Regions from separate parts of the Clostridium sp. FP1 genome, predicted to be linked through region 2. Evidence: predicted binding sites of a transcription regulator. Region 2 holds the regulator's gene; each other region holds the start of a gene.
What was found. Region 2 encodes LexA, which represses DNA repair genes until DNA is damaged. Its sites were predicted from a motif close to CNAACANNTGTTNG; they were not measured.
Positions count from the first base shown of each region.

Region 1: the regulator LexA is predicted to act here: its motif matches at 1,307-1,320, upstream of uvrB (excinuclease ABC subunit UvrB).
Region 3: the regulator LexA is predicted to act here: its motif matches at 4,094-4,107, upstream of recA (recombinase RecA).

Region 1 covers NZ_JAAMNJ020000001.1:4,569,044-4,574,580, forward strand. Annotated here, with positions in the region: gene uvrB (excinuclease ABC subunit UvrB) at 1-1,245, opposite strand, end outside; gene G9F70_RS21660 (hypothetical protein) at 1,495-1,878, opposite strand; gene G9F70_RS21665 (C40 family peptidase) at 2,169-3,365, opposite strand; gene G9F70_RS21670 (hypothetical protein) at 3,661-4,110, opposite strand; gene G9F70_RS21675 (PDZ domain-containing protein) at 4,879-5,537, opposite strand, start outside.
Region 2 covers NZ_JAAMNJ020000001.1:2,765,356-2,770,892, reverse strand. Annotated here, with positions in the region: gene G9F70_RS13405 (DUF1835 domain-containing protein) at 1-892, shown strand, start outside; gene G9F70_RS13400 (YcxB family protein) at 1,239-1,757, shown strand; gene G9F70_RS13395 (aminotransferase class I/II-fold pyridoxal phosphate-dependent enzyme) at 2,055-3,335, shown strand; gene lexA (transcriptional repressor LexA) at 3,478-4,086, opposite strand; gene G9F70_RS13385 (hypothetical protein) at 4,322-4,810, shown strand; gene G9F70_RS13380 (tyrosine recombinase XerC) at 4,910-5,537, opposite strand, start outside.
Region 3 covers NZ_JAAMNJ020000001.1:3,310,970-3,316,506, reverse strand. Annotated here, with positions in the region: gene G9F70_RS16195 (FtsK/SpoIIIE family DNA translocase) at 1-1,912, shown strand, start outside; gene rimO (30S ribosomal protein S12 methylthiotransferase RimO) at 2,099-3,436, shown strand; gene pgsA (CDP-diacylglycerol--glycerol-3-phosphate 3-phosphatidyltransferase) at 3,420-3,965, shown strand; gene recA (recombinase RecA) at 4,143-5,210, shown strand.

The DNA of each region.
Region 1 (5,537 bases), 1.8 Mb from region 2:
TCCTGTGGGTCTTATCACTTGCTCTGCAGTATTCTCGCTATGCTCTGCTTCATAGACGTTTGGAGTTGCACTTACAAAAACTGTCTGATTCATAGTACCCTCAAACTCTTCAAATGTTAGAGGCCTATTATCATAGGCAGAAGGAAGTCTAAACCCATACTCAATCAAATTAGTCTTTCTTGATTTATCTCCTCCAAACATAGCCCTAACCTGAGGAAGGGTTACATGACTTTCATCTATAAACATTAAAAAATTCTTTGGGAAATAGTGCATCAAGGTTTGAGGCGCTGTTCCTGCAGGCCTCCCATCTAAAATTCTAGAATAGTTCTCTATGCCACTACAGTAGCCAACCTCTCTTATCATTTCAATATCAAAGTTAGTTCTTTGCTTAAGTCTTTGTGCCTCTAGTAATTTATCCTGTGATATAAGCACCTTTAATCTGTGCTCTAATTCTTCTTCTATTTGTTCTATAGCAGGCTCTAGTTTTTCTTTTGAAGTCGCAAAATGAGAAGCTGGAAAAATAGATACATGCTTTCTCGCTCCAATAATTTCTCCTGTTAGCGAATCAAATGATCTAATTTTATCTATTTCATCACCAAAAAACTCCACCCTAATTCCTTCGCTGCTGGATGAAGCAGGAAATATATCAACAGTGTCCCCTCTCACTCTAAAGGTTCCGCGAATAAAATTAATGTCGTTTCTCTCATATTGTATATCTACTAATTGTCTTAATACTTCATTTCTATCCTTTTCCATGCCTTCCCGAAGTGAAACTGTAAGTTTTTTATATTCTTCAGGGTTTCCAAGTCCATATATACATGAAACTGAAGCCACCACAATAACATCATTACGCTCAAGTAGCGCTGAGGTAGCCGAATGTCTTAACTTATCAATATCATCATTTATAGATGAATCTTTTTCTATAAAGGTATCCGTTTGTGCGATATAAGCCTCTGGCTGATAATAATCATAGTAGGACACAAAATACTCCACACAGTTGTCAGGAAAAAACTCTCTAAACTCTGAGCAAAGCTGTGCCGCTAAAACCTTATTATGGGCAAGCACCAAAGTAGGCTTTTGAACTCTTTCAATAATATTAGCCATGGTAAAAGTCTTACCTGAACCGGTTACCCCTTTAAGAGTTTGAAATTTTTTACCTTCCTCAACCCCGCCCGCAAGACTCTCAATAGCCTGTGGTTGATCTCCAGTAGGTTTAAACTTCGAATGCAATTTAAATTCATTCATAAAAATCACCGCCTTTTATTCCGCTTAATTCGATAACAACTATTAATTGCTATCATCTATCTGAACATTTGTTCGTCTACTCCATTTTAACTATAAGTATTTAGTATGTCAATATCTCCTACAACTAATTCACTAATAAGTACTCTAAATAGTAAGTGTGAAATTTCTCCGAAGTGACTTGCAAAAAAATTAAAAAAGCTTGCCTCCTCAGTCTAAACTAAGGAGGCAAGTCTTTTTGATTTATTTCAATTAAGCTTTTTTTACTTCTTGCTGGATTTCTATGTTTTCTGCATTAATATTATCGTCAACCTCAACTTTAGTTAGTAACATTAAGCAATTTGAAACTTTTTTATTGACTATACCCAAACCTAATATTAGAAATGCGATGCCACCATATATACCAATTGGTTCAAATATTCCTGGTAACAATTGCGATGTCAATAATGCTTTTCTTACAGTAGCAATATCATACCCTTGATTTACAGCTTGGCTAACCGTACTTTTAAATAAGAGAATATTATTGACTAATAATGCAACACCGATCATTGCCACAACTGAAGCTACAATATACATAACAATCGAGATAGAAAATCCCTTTGATTTTTTAGATACACTTTTTTCTTTAGTTTGCATAATAACTTTTCCTCGTTTCCGCCCTTAAAGGCTATATTATAATTTCAATTTAATACTGAACCCATATTATTTTTTAAATAACATCTTCGTCTATTCATTAATACTAGTAGATAATTGTTGCATTAAGGTGTCAATAATGTTAACAATCTATAACCATTAAATCAAATTTTACATAAAAAGAAATAGGAACCTAAGTCCCTATTCCTTAAATATTATATGCTTTTTAGTTTAAAATTAAACAATTAGTAATTGTTATGTACCCATAATAATAGTAATAATATAAATTTTACTTATTCTATTATTCTTTTACCTATTACAAAGTTATCTGCGTAATACCCGGTTAATTCAGATATTTTTACAACATCACCAGGTTTAGGACAATGTATAAATTTATTATCTCCAATATATATTCCAACATGAGATACTTCAGAAGGTACAGCTGAATTAGTTATAAAAAAGACTAAATCTCCCTTTTCAAGATTATTTATATTAACAGATGCACCTATATCTACCTGGTCCATAGTCGTTCTAGGCAGATTTATCCCAAAGTTTTTATAGCTATACTGCACAAACCCTGAACAATCGAATCCACCACTTAAATATTCCCCAGCAGCGTTGAAATTTGCTGGTGCTTCGCCACCCCAAATATAAGGTGTTCCCAAAAATGTATTTGAATATGACACTAAGTCATTTCCAGTTGTTTTTGTGCTATATCGTTGTCCATCTTCAACATATTCAGCTTTATTTGATGTAGTATCAACAACACTTACATAGGATTTATATATATATCCCCATTCACCATCATACTTAATTTTATAGAACTCGCCTTGAGTTCCATATATATCTACTTTTTCCTTAGGATACTTTTTACCCATAACAATAACATTACTATCCAATGAAGCTGTTTTTCTTACGCTCAAAAAATCAGAGGCTGTAATAGTTCCAACACCTGTAGCTTTTGTTACAGGTGTTGGTGTAACACTGCTTGTACTATTTTCATTTACAACTTTTACATATAATTCACTTATATAGCTTGTTTTACCAGAGTAAGTTATTTTATAAAAACCATTTGTATTTTCATACATTGTAACTTTACTTCCAAGCTTAATAGAGCCTATCACAGGATAGGTTGTCCCAGCCCCAGACCTTATATTTAAAACATTTGCTGTTATAACTCCATATTTTTCTATGTAATCCGGTTTTACACTCACTACACTTTTGGTAGGAGAAGTATTTTTTACTATGTTTACGTATGATGTATGTGCGTATCCAATTTTCCCATTATAATTTATCTTATAAAAATCACCCTGTTTTCCAAGGGTATCTATCTTTGTATTCTTTGAAAGAAAACCTATAATGGAAGAAGAAAGTGAGGGATTTTGCCTAACACGTAATGAGTCTGTATTCACTACTCCACTATCAGCAGCTGCAATTTGAGAACTCACCATTGTCAATATCATAACTATAAGCGCTATTCTTTTTTTCATTTATTTACCTTCTCTCTATATTCTAAAATTCAATTCGAGTATATAGTATACCTTAAACTACTTATGATTTTGGTTTTATATTTATATTTCGACATAATATAATTCACTAAATATTTAAATGTATTCATCCTCCCATTTATTTTGAGTACTATTAAAACCCGCATTAAAAATACTAGATAAAATATGATGAAGTAATATTTTATATTATAGCACTTATATACTATAAATTTGTTGTTTTCAGAAATTTATGATTCTTATCATAGAGAAACCTAACATATATAAAATATACTAGCAATTATTCTTTACTATAGACTTTACTTACTTCTAATTTGAAGTCTAAAATTTTTGACAATACATCTATGTCGCCTCTAAATGGGTAACATAATAGTCTATTTTCATTTTCAAAAATCATAAAAAATGCTGGCTCATTTTCAGGTATTATTATATAAACTTCGTTTACAAGTGCATTTATACATTTCCCTTGTACCTTAACAGAAGGATAAAGTGGAATTCTAATAGCATAACCATCATCTGTAAGAGGGTTGCTTTTACCATAGATATTATCCACATCCTTTATCCAACTTACAACCATATTTTGAATTTCTCTATTAACTTGAATTACTTTTACGACCTTATCTTGCTTTGGGTCAAAAATTTCTGCATATCTAAATTCTTCAGCACTAATTACTATTGAATGCATGATTATAATAAATAAGAATATAATAACTGGTGTTTTTTTAATCATAAATATCACCTCTTTATTAATATTCCCATAATGAATTATAGTTATGTCCCAAAGATACACTTTGAATTTATGTATAGTTAAATTGTAACTATACCAATCGCCATTCATATTAACTAATTCATAAAAACACCTCTTTATTTAATTATATATCATATCAATGTAATTATTCAAATTTTTAACAGTATTCTTTTACAATTACTTTTGGAGAATTCCCTGAAAAACACCTGGACAACTTACATATTTCCACTAACATTACCCATACCATATACACTCTGATAGCGTCTAAAGAATTTTGGTACGGTCTATTGCAAAAAAAAAAAAAAATAAAATTGACTATGCAATTTTACAGTCAATTTTAGCAGTATTCTCTTAACGCTCTAGGATACATTTATATCTTTAGATTTTCCCTTTGATTCCTTTAATAATATAAGGAACGCCAACTGGCAAAAAAACACCTGCCATTAACCACATTAGTCCCTATACCACATAACAACTAATAATTGTTATGTACCCCAAGGTTTTACCCCCGAATCTACATAAAAAAGAAAGAATGAACTTTCTCTGGAGTGACTTGCAATACGAGACGCTGAAACTATTGAAATTCCATTTAGAAATTCTTCTTTTGCGAATGTAAAATCCTCGTAAGCCTGCCAGGACGCATTCCCTTTAGGTATTTTTTCTTAGATTATGCTAACAAAAGTATATATTGCGCAGAATGCATTTTAGCAATATATACTTGACCTTATAGCATAATCTAAGAAAAAACTTTTATTTCTTATCTATGTCTTTCATTTTGTCCAGTACATCTTTAAAGCTTTCATCATCCATCTTTACCACAGAGTTATCTTTTGGTAACTCCCTTGGTACAATCACTATTCCTAGTCTTTTGTTCCCAGCTACATTGGTATAACTCATATCTTTTAATTCTCCAGATGGTTTTTTGATTTTTAAAAATAATGAACTAAAATTACCTTTAACTACATGTAAAATTTCTTCTTCAGCCTCTACTTTTTTATCATTAATTTGGACTATTAAATCTCCACTTTGAATTCCCATTTCAAAAGCAGGGGATTTAGGAGCTACCTGTAGCACCATAATTCCCTCATCGTCACTAACAAATTTAGGTTTTAAAGTGAGCTCCAAATGTCTTTCTAATTGCAACATTGCTTCATGCAGTGCAGCTGCAAATATTAAAATAAAAATTTGAACAGCTACGCCAAATACTGCTAATTGAGATATGGCTGTTAAGAGCACGCCATATCCCATTATTAATGCTCCTGAAAAGAGAGTTTTTTTGCCCTTGCTCTTAGTAAAGGTAATACTGCTATAACCAATAACCCCATACAGAGCAACAGAAGCTATAATTGACTTTTCCAAGATTTTACCCGCTATAGCCCCTCTTATTGCAGGCATCCACTGTGGAGTCA
Region 2 (5,537 bases):
AAAGGGTGGAGTGAACATTGAAGAAAGAATTAATTGGGGGAGTATAGTTGATGAAGGGGAGTATTTTGCGAGTTATGGTGCAGAGGACTTAAATGAAATTTATAATACATTTTACAATGAAATTTCTAAAATAGATGACAAGGATACTTTATATTTATGGTACGGTTCCAGTCAAGAGTTCTGTGGAATGTTATATCTCTTAGAACTTTTAAAGGATAGAAATTTAAATATATATTTAATAAATGCAACAGATACAGTAGTAAAAGATAAAGATAATGTGTATTTAGCTAGAGATACTGGAGATATTGTACCCCAATATATAGATAAATATACCAGTTTAAAACAAAAACTAAACTCAAATAAATATAAACAACTTCTTGATACGTGGGAATTATTAAAAAATGATAACTCTATATTGCGTGTTTTCAAAAGTGAACAAATAAAAAGTGTAGACGAAAATTATTTTGATATAGACGTATTAAAATACACCCCCAAAGGATTTAGAAACTCAGCTGAAATTGTGAGGTCTATAATCGAAAACAGTGATGTAGAAATTTCCTTTGATTATATATTCTGGAGAGTAAAAAAATTAGTTAAGTTAGGAAAAATTGATTACACATGCTCTGAGGCATGCCACGGTACATTTGAGAGCATGGAAATAAAGATAACGGAGGAAGGATTAAAGCATCTAAGTACAAATCAAAAGGCTATGAGTGTTTGGGAAAATAGTAAAAAATCTTTAGATGAAGAAGAATATATGATAAATGAATATATAGAAGAAGGTAGGTTAGAAGAGAAAATAAGTATAGCTAAAAAGTTAAAGGATGTATTAGATTCAAAAACCATAGCAGATAACACAGGCTTAACTATAGGACAAGTTAAAAACTTATGATCAAGCAAGATTTTTCTAGTAGTTAAGTCACAACTGTAGAATATTACGGTATATTAAGATAAAACTTACAAGGTATAAAAAATGAAGGAGGTTTGTTCATGGAACAAATTATAATACTTGTTATATGTTCTATATGCTTAGTTTTAGGGGTTATTATTAATTTCCGTGATAAAAAAAAGGATTAGTATATTTTCATGAGGGTCGTGAATACTGTAGTTTTAAGTGACATTGATCACTAGTTAACTTATGAAGCGAAAATCTAAGAAAACGCAAAATTAGATTATGGTATTTTTGTTTGTAAAACAAATTTTTCAGGATAATATATTTTCAATTATAGGGGGATTTTATGAATTTAGAATATCAAATAACTAAGCAAGACTACATCGATTTTAACATTTACCATATGACTCATTCAGTGACAATGAAACGTTCCTTATTTATTCTAAGATTTATTTTCCCAATCATATTTCTAGTTTTACCTATATTTCTAATAAAGATTACTGATATACCTTTATGGTATTGGTCTAGCGTTTGTATAATATCATCTGTATTATGGATTATTTTTTATCCTAAATTTATGAAAAGGTCTGTAGAAAAAAGAATTTCAAAGATACTTGAGGAAGGTAAAACCACAGGCATTCTTGGAAATCACAACTTTTCATTTACAGAAGAAGGTGTTGTTGATAAAACTGAATTCAGTGAAACAAAATATAATGTAATTGAAAAAGTCGTACAGTCTGAAACACATATATTTATATACGTTAGTACTGTAATGGCTTATATTATACCGATAAGAATATTCGGCAGTGTTGATGAAAAGAGTGAATTTTTAAATATACTCAATAAAACCTTAAAAGTAAGATGAAAACAGTGTATTATTAGGGGTATAATTTCATGCAATATCGTCCATGGTAATCTTGTTTTGCTGTTAAGTGTAAAAAAATGAAGGATAACGGAAGTTACCACATTATATTACAGTATATTTAAAGGCTTATAACTTTGATTTCTGTATAAAACTGTTCTACATTAGTATTATATATGTTATTATTACTAGGGCAACTTAAATAACTAGGTAGGCTATTAGTCCATTTTATTTAAGCTGCTTTAGGTGTAATTTTAAATACATATATAATAAATTAATGACAAAAGGGGACCTGGAATCATGATAGATATAACAAAAACATACCTTCAAAACAAGTATAAAATAAGCTCAAAAACCCTAGAACTCTATGATATAGCAATACAAGATGTTCAAAAGGAGTTTGAAATTCTTGATGAAATAAGAGAGTTTAATCAACTCAAGGTTTTGACAGCATTGCAAGATGAAAGAATTAGCGACGCTCATTTTACAAATTCATCTGGATATGGTTATGGAGATATCGGACGAGATTCATTAGATAAGGTATATGCGAGGATTTTTAATTGTGAGAGTGCATTGGTAAGACCACATTTCGTAAATGGAACACATGCAATTGGAGCAGCCTTATTTGGTAATTTAAGACCTAATGATACCATGATGTCTGTATGCGGAACACCTTACGATACACTTCTTAATATAATAGGTATAAATCTTACAGAAGATATAGGATCATTAAAAGATTATGGTGTAAAATATAAGCAATTAGAATTAACCCATGACTCTAAAGTTGATATTGATTTAATGAAAAAGAATCTACTAGAAGATAAGTCAATTAAGCTAATTCATATTCAAAGATCCACTGGATATGGATGGAGAAAAGCATTATTAATTTGTGAAATAGAAGAGATTATAAAAGCTGCAAAAGCTATAAATCCAAAGGTTATTTGCTTTGTAGATAATTGTTATGGCGAATTTATGGACGTTCATGAGCCTACAGATGTAGGTGCAGACTTAGTTGCAGGTTCACTTATAAAAAATATTGGTGGAGGCATTGCACCTACAGGTGGTTATATTGCAGGTAAAGAAGAATATGTAGTGCAAGCTTCTTATAGATTAACAACTCCTGGAATAGGAGGGGAGTGTGGTTCTACTTTTGGAGTTATGCGTACTTTATTTCAAGGGTTATTCTTAGCACCTCATGTAGCTATGGAAGCATTGAAGGGCGCTATCTTTTGTGCAAGAATTATGGAACTTGCAGGTTTTGAAGTTCTTCCTAAATATACGGATAAAAGAAGCGATATAATTCAAGCTATAAAATTTAACAATAAGGAAAAGTTGATTAATTTCTGTAGGGGTATACAAGAGGGGTCGCCCATTGATTCGTTTGCTCAATGTGAACCTTGGGATATGCCAGGATATGCAGATAAGGTTATAATGGCAGCAGGGGCATTTATTCAGGGCTCATCAATAGAATTATCTGCAGATGCACCAATTAGAGAGCCTTATATAGCATATTTACAGGGTGGATTAACCTTTGATCATGCTAAGATTGGAATACTAATAGCGCTTTCAAAAGTTATTTAAAATCAAGCTCATATATTAAACTAACTTCACTTTACCTTTTGCTAGTTAAGCTAGTACGGGAATATCAAAAACCTGCAATGATTATATTATTTGCAGGTTTTTGTTGTATACAAAATAATATTGAAATGCTTTAGGGGATGATTTAATACTTTCTGTAAATACCAACAAGTACTCCCAAGATTGCACAGTCATCAACTATAATAGGGGCCATAGTTGAATTTTCAGGTTGAAGTCTTATATGACCCTTTTCCTTGAAAAATCTTTTTATAGTTGCTTCATTATCAATAAGAGCCACCACTATATCACCATTTTTAGAGGTATTAATTTTCTCAATTATAGCTAGGTCTCCATCTAATATTCCTGCTTCAATCATACTGCTACCAGAAACTCTAAGCATAAATAATTCATTATTGGTTTTAGTAAAATTTAGTGGAATAGTAAAGGTGTCTTCAACATTTTCAACTGCGAGTATTGGTATTCCAGCTGTAATTTTTCCTATAATAGGGATATCTATTAGTTCTTTTCTTGTGACACTATCCTTTAATAATTCAATTGCGCGAGGCTTGGTAGGGTCTCTACGAATATATCCTTTTTTCTCTAATCTTTCTAAATGGCCATGAACAGTTGAGGTAGATTTTAATCCTACAGCCACGCATATTTCTCTTACAGAAGGTGGATATCCTTTTAATTGAACTTGCTCTTTTATGTAGTTATATATTTCGCTTTGTTTATCTTTTTTTTGAGTTAACATAAAAACACCTCTCATTCGTATTAAAATTATACCATATATATGTAAAAGAATCAAACTTACGTTCGTCTTTTAGGCAAAATGTATTAGTGCTTAAAATTCATATTTTCTAAATGCTGAAATATAATTAAAATGTATATAATTGAATCTATAAAATTGTTTTTGTTTGATTATTAGAGTATTATTTGTTATACTTGTCTATTATGAAGTATTTTAAATTAATGGAGCGTGGTGTTGTATGGCTAAAAATTGTATATTTAATGATAAGAAAATTTGTAGTAATTGTGGGGAATGTGAAGTCTGTGAATTGAATTCCAATAAAAAATGTAATAATTGTGGAAAATGCTTAGAACTTGAAGGCTATGATGTTAAAGCCATAAAAATTGATGAAGTTTTTCAGGCCGAAGAGTTAGAAGAAGAATTGGAAGATGATTTTTATGATAAGGATGTAATTAACTTATCAAAAGCAGAAGAAAATAATAGTGAAAATGAAAATCAAGACCTATCAGACTCAGAAGGACTAATTGAATTTGAAGAATATAATTCATTGTTAGCAGAGCAAGAACACTCTAACATAGATAAGGATGATTTTATACCTGAAAATGATGAAGTTTGGGAATATATAGATGATATAGACGGGATGAAAGACCTTCTTGAAAATGAAGAAGAAAATTCAGATTTACTTCATGAGGAGTTTCCAGGACTTATAAGAGTAAAAAAAATATAAATATATACTTTCTTTATTATTTAAGAAATATTTTTATGTGCAAAAAAAAAGTATATATTACGTATAATGCATTAATAGTAATATATACTTTTTTCTTTTTTACTCATCAGAAAGTGGGTTTGATTTAACTGCATTTCTTAATTTATCATTATCTACGTGAGTATATATTTGGGTAGTAGATATATTTTCATGACCTAAAATTTCTTGCAGACTTCTGATATCAACATTACCATACTTATACATAAGAGTAGCAGAGGTATGCCTTAATTTATGAGGAGTATATTTATTTTTATTAAGGCCAGCGTTGCCTATATGTTTTTTTACAATTCTTTCTACAGTTCTTTTATTAATTCTGCCAAATTTACCGCTTATAAAAAGGGCATCCTTATCTTCAGGATGAATTTTTTCTAAATCTGCATTTCTAATAGGTAAATATTTATATATTGCCTTTAATGAAGCCTTATTTAAATAGATGGTTCTTTCTTTATTTCCTTTTCCAATAATAGATAGGGTATCATTTTTCATATCAGAGATATTTATACTACAAAGCTCCGATAGTCTGAGACCACAATTTAAAAAGAGTGTAATCATACTATGGTCGCGAATAGAATGTTTCTCTCTAGATGTAGTTGCATCTAGCAGGGTCTTGCTTTCATCTAAGGTTAAGAAAACAGGGCTTCGCTTGCCTAATTTGGGTGACTCTAGATCTATTGATGGATCTATATTT
Region 3 (5,537 bases), 550 kb from region 2:
GCTGCATGGTGGGATTATTAGTTATTCAATTGATGTACCACTGCATACATTATTTGGAGCTGTGGGAACTTTTATAATTTTTATTGGTATTTATGTTATATGTTTAACTTTAATATTAGAAATATCTTGGCATGACATTTGTTTCGATCTAAAGGATAAATTTGTAACTGAAAAGACTAAAAAGACTAAGAAGACTAATAATAATAAGGAGTTATATATAGAAAATAGTGATAAGCAAGAAGAATTGATACTACCAAATGAAGAAAAAAATGATTTTATTAAAGGAAGTAACAATAAAATTAAAATATTTGATTTTATAAGATCGAGTGAAGTTGCGTCAGAAGTGGAAATTGTAAATAAAGAAGAAACTGTTAATGATATTAAACAAGGCGATGCAGGCGTATCTAAAGAAAAGCATATAGATAATTCTATTAAACAAGAAGTAGAACAAGAAATTCAATTAAATAGTGCGCATTCAAAATCAAATTATAAATATGATTTTCCAACTGTGGATTTATTAAATGAAAATACTACTTCCAAAATGAATAAAAATGATAAAAAAGAGTTGCTTAGTAGTGCTACTAAGTTGCAAGAAACATTAAGTAGCTTTGGAGTTGAAGCAAAAGTTATTCAAGTTACAAAAGGACCTTCAGTGACAAGATTTGAGCTTCAACCAAATGCAGGTGTTAAGGTCAGCAAAATTGTAAATTTAGCAGATGATATTGCATTGAATTTGGCTTCTTCTGGTGTAAGAATTGAAGCCCCTATACCTGGTAAGGCAGCTGTAGGCATTGAAGTGCCAAATAAAGAGTTAAGTGCAGTTTACCTAAGAGAGGTAATAGAGTCAAATGAATTTTCAGCTACAAATAAAAATTTATCCTTTAGTCTAGGAAAAGATATAGGGGGTAATTGTGTTGTTTCAGATTTAACGAAAATGCCTCATTTGCTGGTAGCGGGAGCTACGGGATCTGGAAAGAGTGTTTGTATAAATTCATTAATAATAAGTTTACTTTATAAATATTCTCCAGAGGAGGTTAAGCTTTTATTAATTGACCCGAAGGTAGTTGAATTAAATATTTATAATGGAATACCACATCTATTGATACCAGTTGTAACGGATCCCAAAAAATCTGCAGGCGCTTTAAATTGGGCTGTAAATGAAATGACAAGAAGGTACAAACTTTTCGCTGAAAACAATGTACGTAATATTGAAGGATATAATGAACTAGTTAATAAAGGTATTGAAGAAAATAAATTACCTTGGATAGTAATTATAATTGATGAATTAGCAGACCTCATGACTGTTTGTGCGAGTGACGTAGAAGAATACATTGGAAGACTGGCACAAATGGCAAGAGCGGCTGGTATGCATTTAGTAATTGCCACGCAAAGACCATCAGTAGATGTTATTACAGGGGTTATAAAGGCCAATATACCTTCAAGAATATCCTTTGCAGTTTCAAGTCAAATAGATTCAAGAACAATTTTAGATTCTGCTGGTGCAGAAAAATTGCTAGGTAAAGGCGATATGCTTTTTTACCCTGTAGGAGAGGCTAAACCATTTAGAATTCAAGGGGCTTTTGTATCAGAAGAAGAAGTTGAGCGAGTGGTTGATTTTATAAAAAGTCAGAACTCAGAATTAAACTATGAAAAAGAAATAATAGACCAAATAGAAGGTAGTTTAAGTAATAAAGATGAGGCTTGCGATATTGATGAGTTATTAAATGAAGCAATTAAAATAGTAGTTGAAAATGATCAAGCGTCCACTTCCTTATTGCAACGTAAGCTAAAAATAGGGTATAATAGAGCAGCAAGAATTATAGAGCAAATGGAGGAACGTGGAATTATTTCAGGTAGAAATGGAAGTAAGCCTAGAGAAATATTATTAAGCCAGAGTGAATTAAAAGATTAATAATATAAATTTATGTAAGAAAAACTGCAAATACCCTTGTTTAATTTGTAAATCACATTTACAATAATTTATGTGTACAAATGTATGAGGTTAATAGTTAATAACTATTATTCACTTATAAAACCAAACAAGGAAGATAACAGTTAAATGTTATCTAAAAAGGTATATAAACAAGGAGGATGACCCGTGGAAAAATTAAAAGTTGGAGTTATAAATTTAGGTTGTGATAAAAATAGAATTGATAGTGAGATTATAATAGGTAGTTTAAGTGAAAAATATGATATTACAAACGATCCTAAACTTGCAAATATAATTTTAGTAAATACTTGTGGATTTATAGAATCTTCAAAACAAGAATCAATAGACACTATTTTAGAAATGTCAAAATACAAAGACAAATACAAGTGTACGGTTTTAATTGCAACTGGGTGCCTTACTCAGCGTTATGGAGCAGAACTGCTTGAGCTTATGCCAGAACTTGATATAATGTTGGGTGTCAATGATTATAGTAAGTTACTAAATAGTATAGAAGAGGTGCTTTCTAAAAATATTAAAGTACAACATTATAGTTATAGTGATGAAAATATTAATGAAGGTCAAAGGGTACTAACTACAGGAACGTGCACTGCTTATGTTAGAATATCAGAGGGTTGTGATAATGCTTGCGCATATTGTGCAATACCAAATATTAGAGGTAAATATAGAAGCAGAAAGATGGAAAATATAGTACAAGAGGTTAAGGACTTAAGCCAGCATGGTTGCAAAGAAATTATTTTAGTTGCTCAAGATACTACTAGATATGGTATTGATTTATACGGTGAGAAAACCTTGCATAAGCTGATAAGGAAAATTTCTGAAATAAGTGAAATTGAATGGATTAGAGTACTTTACTGTTATGCAGAAGAAATTACGGATGAAATTATAAATGAAATATCAATTAACGATAAAGTATGCAAATATGTAGATATACCAATCCAACATATAAGTGATGATATTCTTAAATCCATGAGAAGAAAAGGAAGAAAGCATATTATAACAGAAAACATAAACAAGATGAGAAAAAACATTGCTGGAGTAAATCTTAGAACTACACTTATTGTTGGATTCCCAGGTGAAACAGAGGAAGATTTTCAGGAGTTAAAACAGTTTATTAAAGAAACTAAATTTGATAAATTGGGAGTATTTAAGTATTCAATGGAAGATGGTACTGCCGCAGCAGAAATGGAAAATCAAATTTCTGAAGATATAAAAGTAAAACGTGAAGAAGAACTGATGTTAATACAACAAAGTATATCCAAAGAACTAAATAGTAAAAAGATAGGAAAAACATACAAGGTTTTAGTAGAAGGGGTTAATGATAAAACATATTTTGGCAGGGGTTATGAAATGGCACCAGAGGTTGATGGAAATATTTTCTTTGAATCTGATGTGGTGTATAATAAGGGAGAATTTGTTAATGTCAAAGTTACTAAAGCTTTAGAATACGATTTAATAGGAGTTGTGTGCTATGAATCTTGCGAATAAACTTACAATGCTCCGAATTTTTCTAGTGCCTATATTTTTAATATTTATGGCAGTTCAAGACATACCTTATGGAAGAGAAGTGGCTACTATTATTTTCATAGTAGCTTCTCTTACAGACAAATTAGATGGATATATAGCTAGAAGCAGAAACCAAATAACTAATTTCGGTAAATTTATGGATCCTCTAGCTGATAAACTGTTGGTAACTGCTGCACTTGTTTCCTTAGTGGAACTTCAGATTGTAGCTAGTTGGGTAGCTATGATTATAATTGCTAGAGAATTTGCAGTTTCAGGTCTTCGAACAATAGCTGCCTCAGAAGGAAAAGTAATTGCAGCTAGCTGGTGGGGGAAAATAAAAACTGTTATTCAAATAGTTGCTATAATTACAGCATTATTAAACTTATCTTATGTACATCCGATTTTAAATGTATTAACTGATATATTTATGGCTGCTGCAGTAATTATTACAATAATATCAGGAGTTGACTATTTTGTTAAAAATAAAGACTCAATTAGAATTGATAAGTGATTAATTTATTATAATTTGTTAATAATACAAATAATGGGGTTAATATTGTAATATTCCAAGAGAAGGAAAAACTAGGAATTTTTATTTTGCATGTTGACCATGCAAAACAAATGGTGTATACTTAACATAGAACAAATGTTCGTAATGAGAAGGATGGTGAACCCTAAGGGGAAATGTATGAATAATGAAAAATTAAAAGCACTAGAAGCAGCTATGGGTCAAATAGAGAAACAATTTGGTAAAGGTTCAATAATGAAACTGGGAGACCATAGTACTTTAAATTTAGATGCTATTTCTACTGGTTGTTTGGGACTGGATATAGGGCTCGGTATAGGTGGTGTTCCTAGAGGAAGAATGATTGAAATTTTTGGACCAGAATCTTCAGGTAAAACTACAGTTGCACTACATATAGTGGCAGAAGCACAGAAAGAAGGCGGTACAGCTGCATTTATTGATGTAGAGCATGCACTAGATCCTATTTATGCTAAATCATTAGGAATTAATATAGATGATTTAATAGTTTCTCAACCAGACACTGGTGAGCAGGCTTTAGAGATTACAGAGGCCTTAGTTCGTTCAGGGGCTATAGATGTTATTGTTGTGGATTCAGTAGCCGCATTGGTGCCTAAAGCCGAAATTGAAGGCGAAATGGGGGACTCTCATATAGGATTGCAAGCAAGACTTATGTCACAAGCACTAAGAAAACTTGCTGGATCTATAAATAAATCAAAATGTGTTATTGTATTTATAAACCAATTAAGAGAAAAAGTTGGAGTAATGTTTGGAAATCCAGAAGTAACTCCTGGTGGTAGAGCATTAAAATTTTATGCTTCTGTTAGAATAGATATCAGAAGAATAGATACAATTAAACAAGGTGATCAATTTATGGGTAATAGAACAAGAATAAAAATAGTCAAAAATAAAGTTGCTCCTCCATTTAAACAGGCTGAATTTGATATTATGTACGGTGAAGGTATATCTCGTGAGGGAGATGTTTTAGATATAGGCGTTAAAGAAGAAATTGTACAAAAAAGTGGAGCATGGTTTGCCTATGGAGATATACGTCTTGGACAAGGAAGAGAAAATGCAAAACAATACTTTAAAGACAATGCTCTGGTAATGTTTGAAATAGAAAATAAAATCAGAGAAAAATATAATCTACCTTTATCAAAAGCTCCAGTAATTGATAAGAAAGAAGTAAAACAAGTAAAAGAAATAAAAGAAGTTAGTAAAAAGGAAGAATAAAAGCAAGTGGCTACTTGCTTTTTTTTCTTCTTTTCATTATTAGAGGCTATATGTTATCTTAATTTAACTAGTATATTCTAAGTATAACTGTGGAATATTATTACTATAATAATGTGAAGTAGATGCTTTTTAAGGTGTATCATATTATTGTTTAGCATAATTATTGTATGATAGTAAAGTAAAATAATTTATTTAAATGTTAAAATCTTGACATTAATTGAAAAGTAATATAAAATAAATACAAATACTGGTTTAGCATATTCAAACTGCTACCAATTGAATAAATATTACACCTTCTCTAGCTTTCATGTTTACTCTTAAATAGAC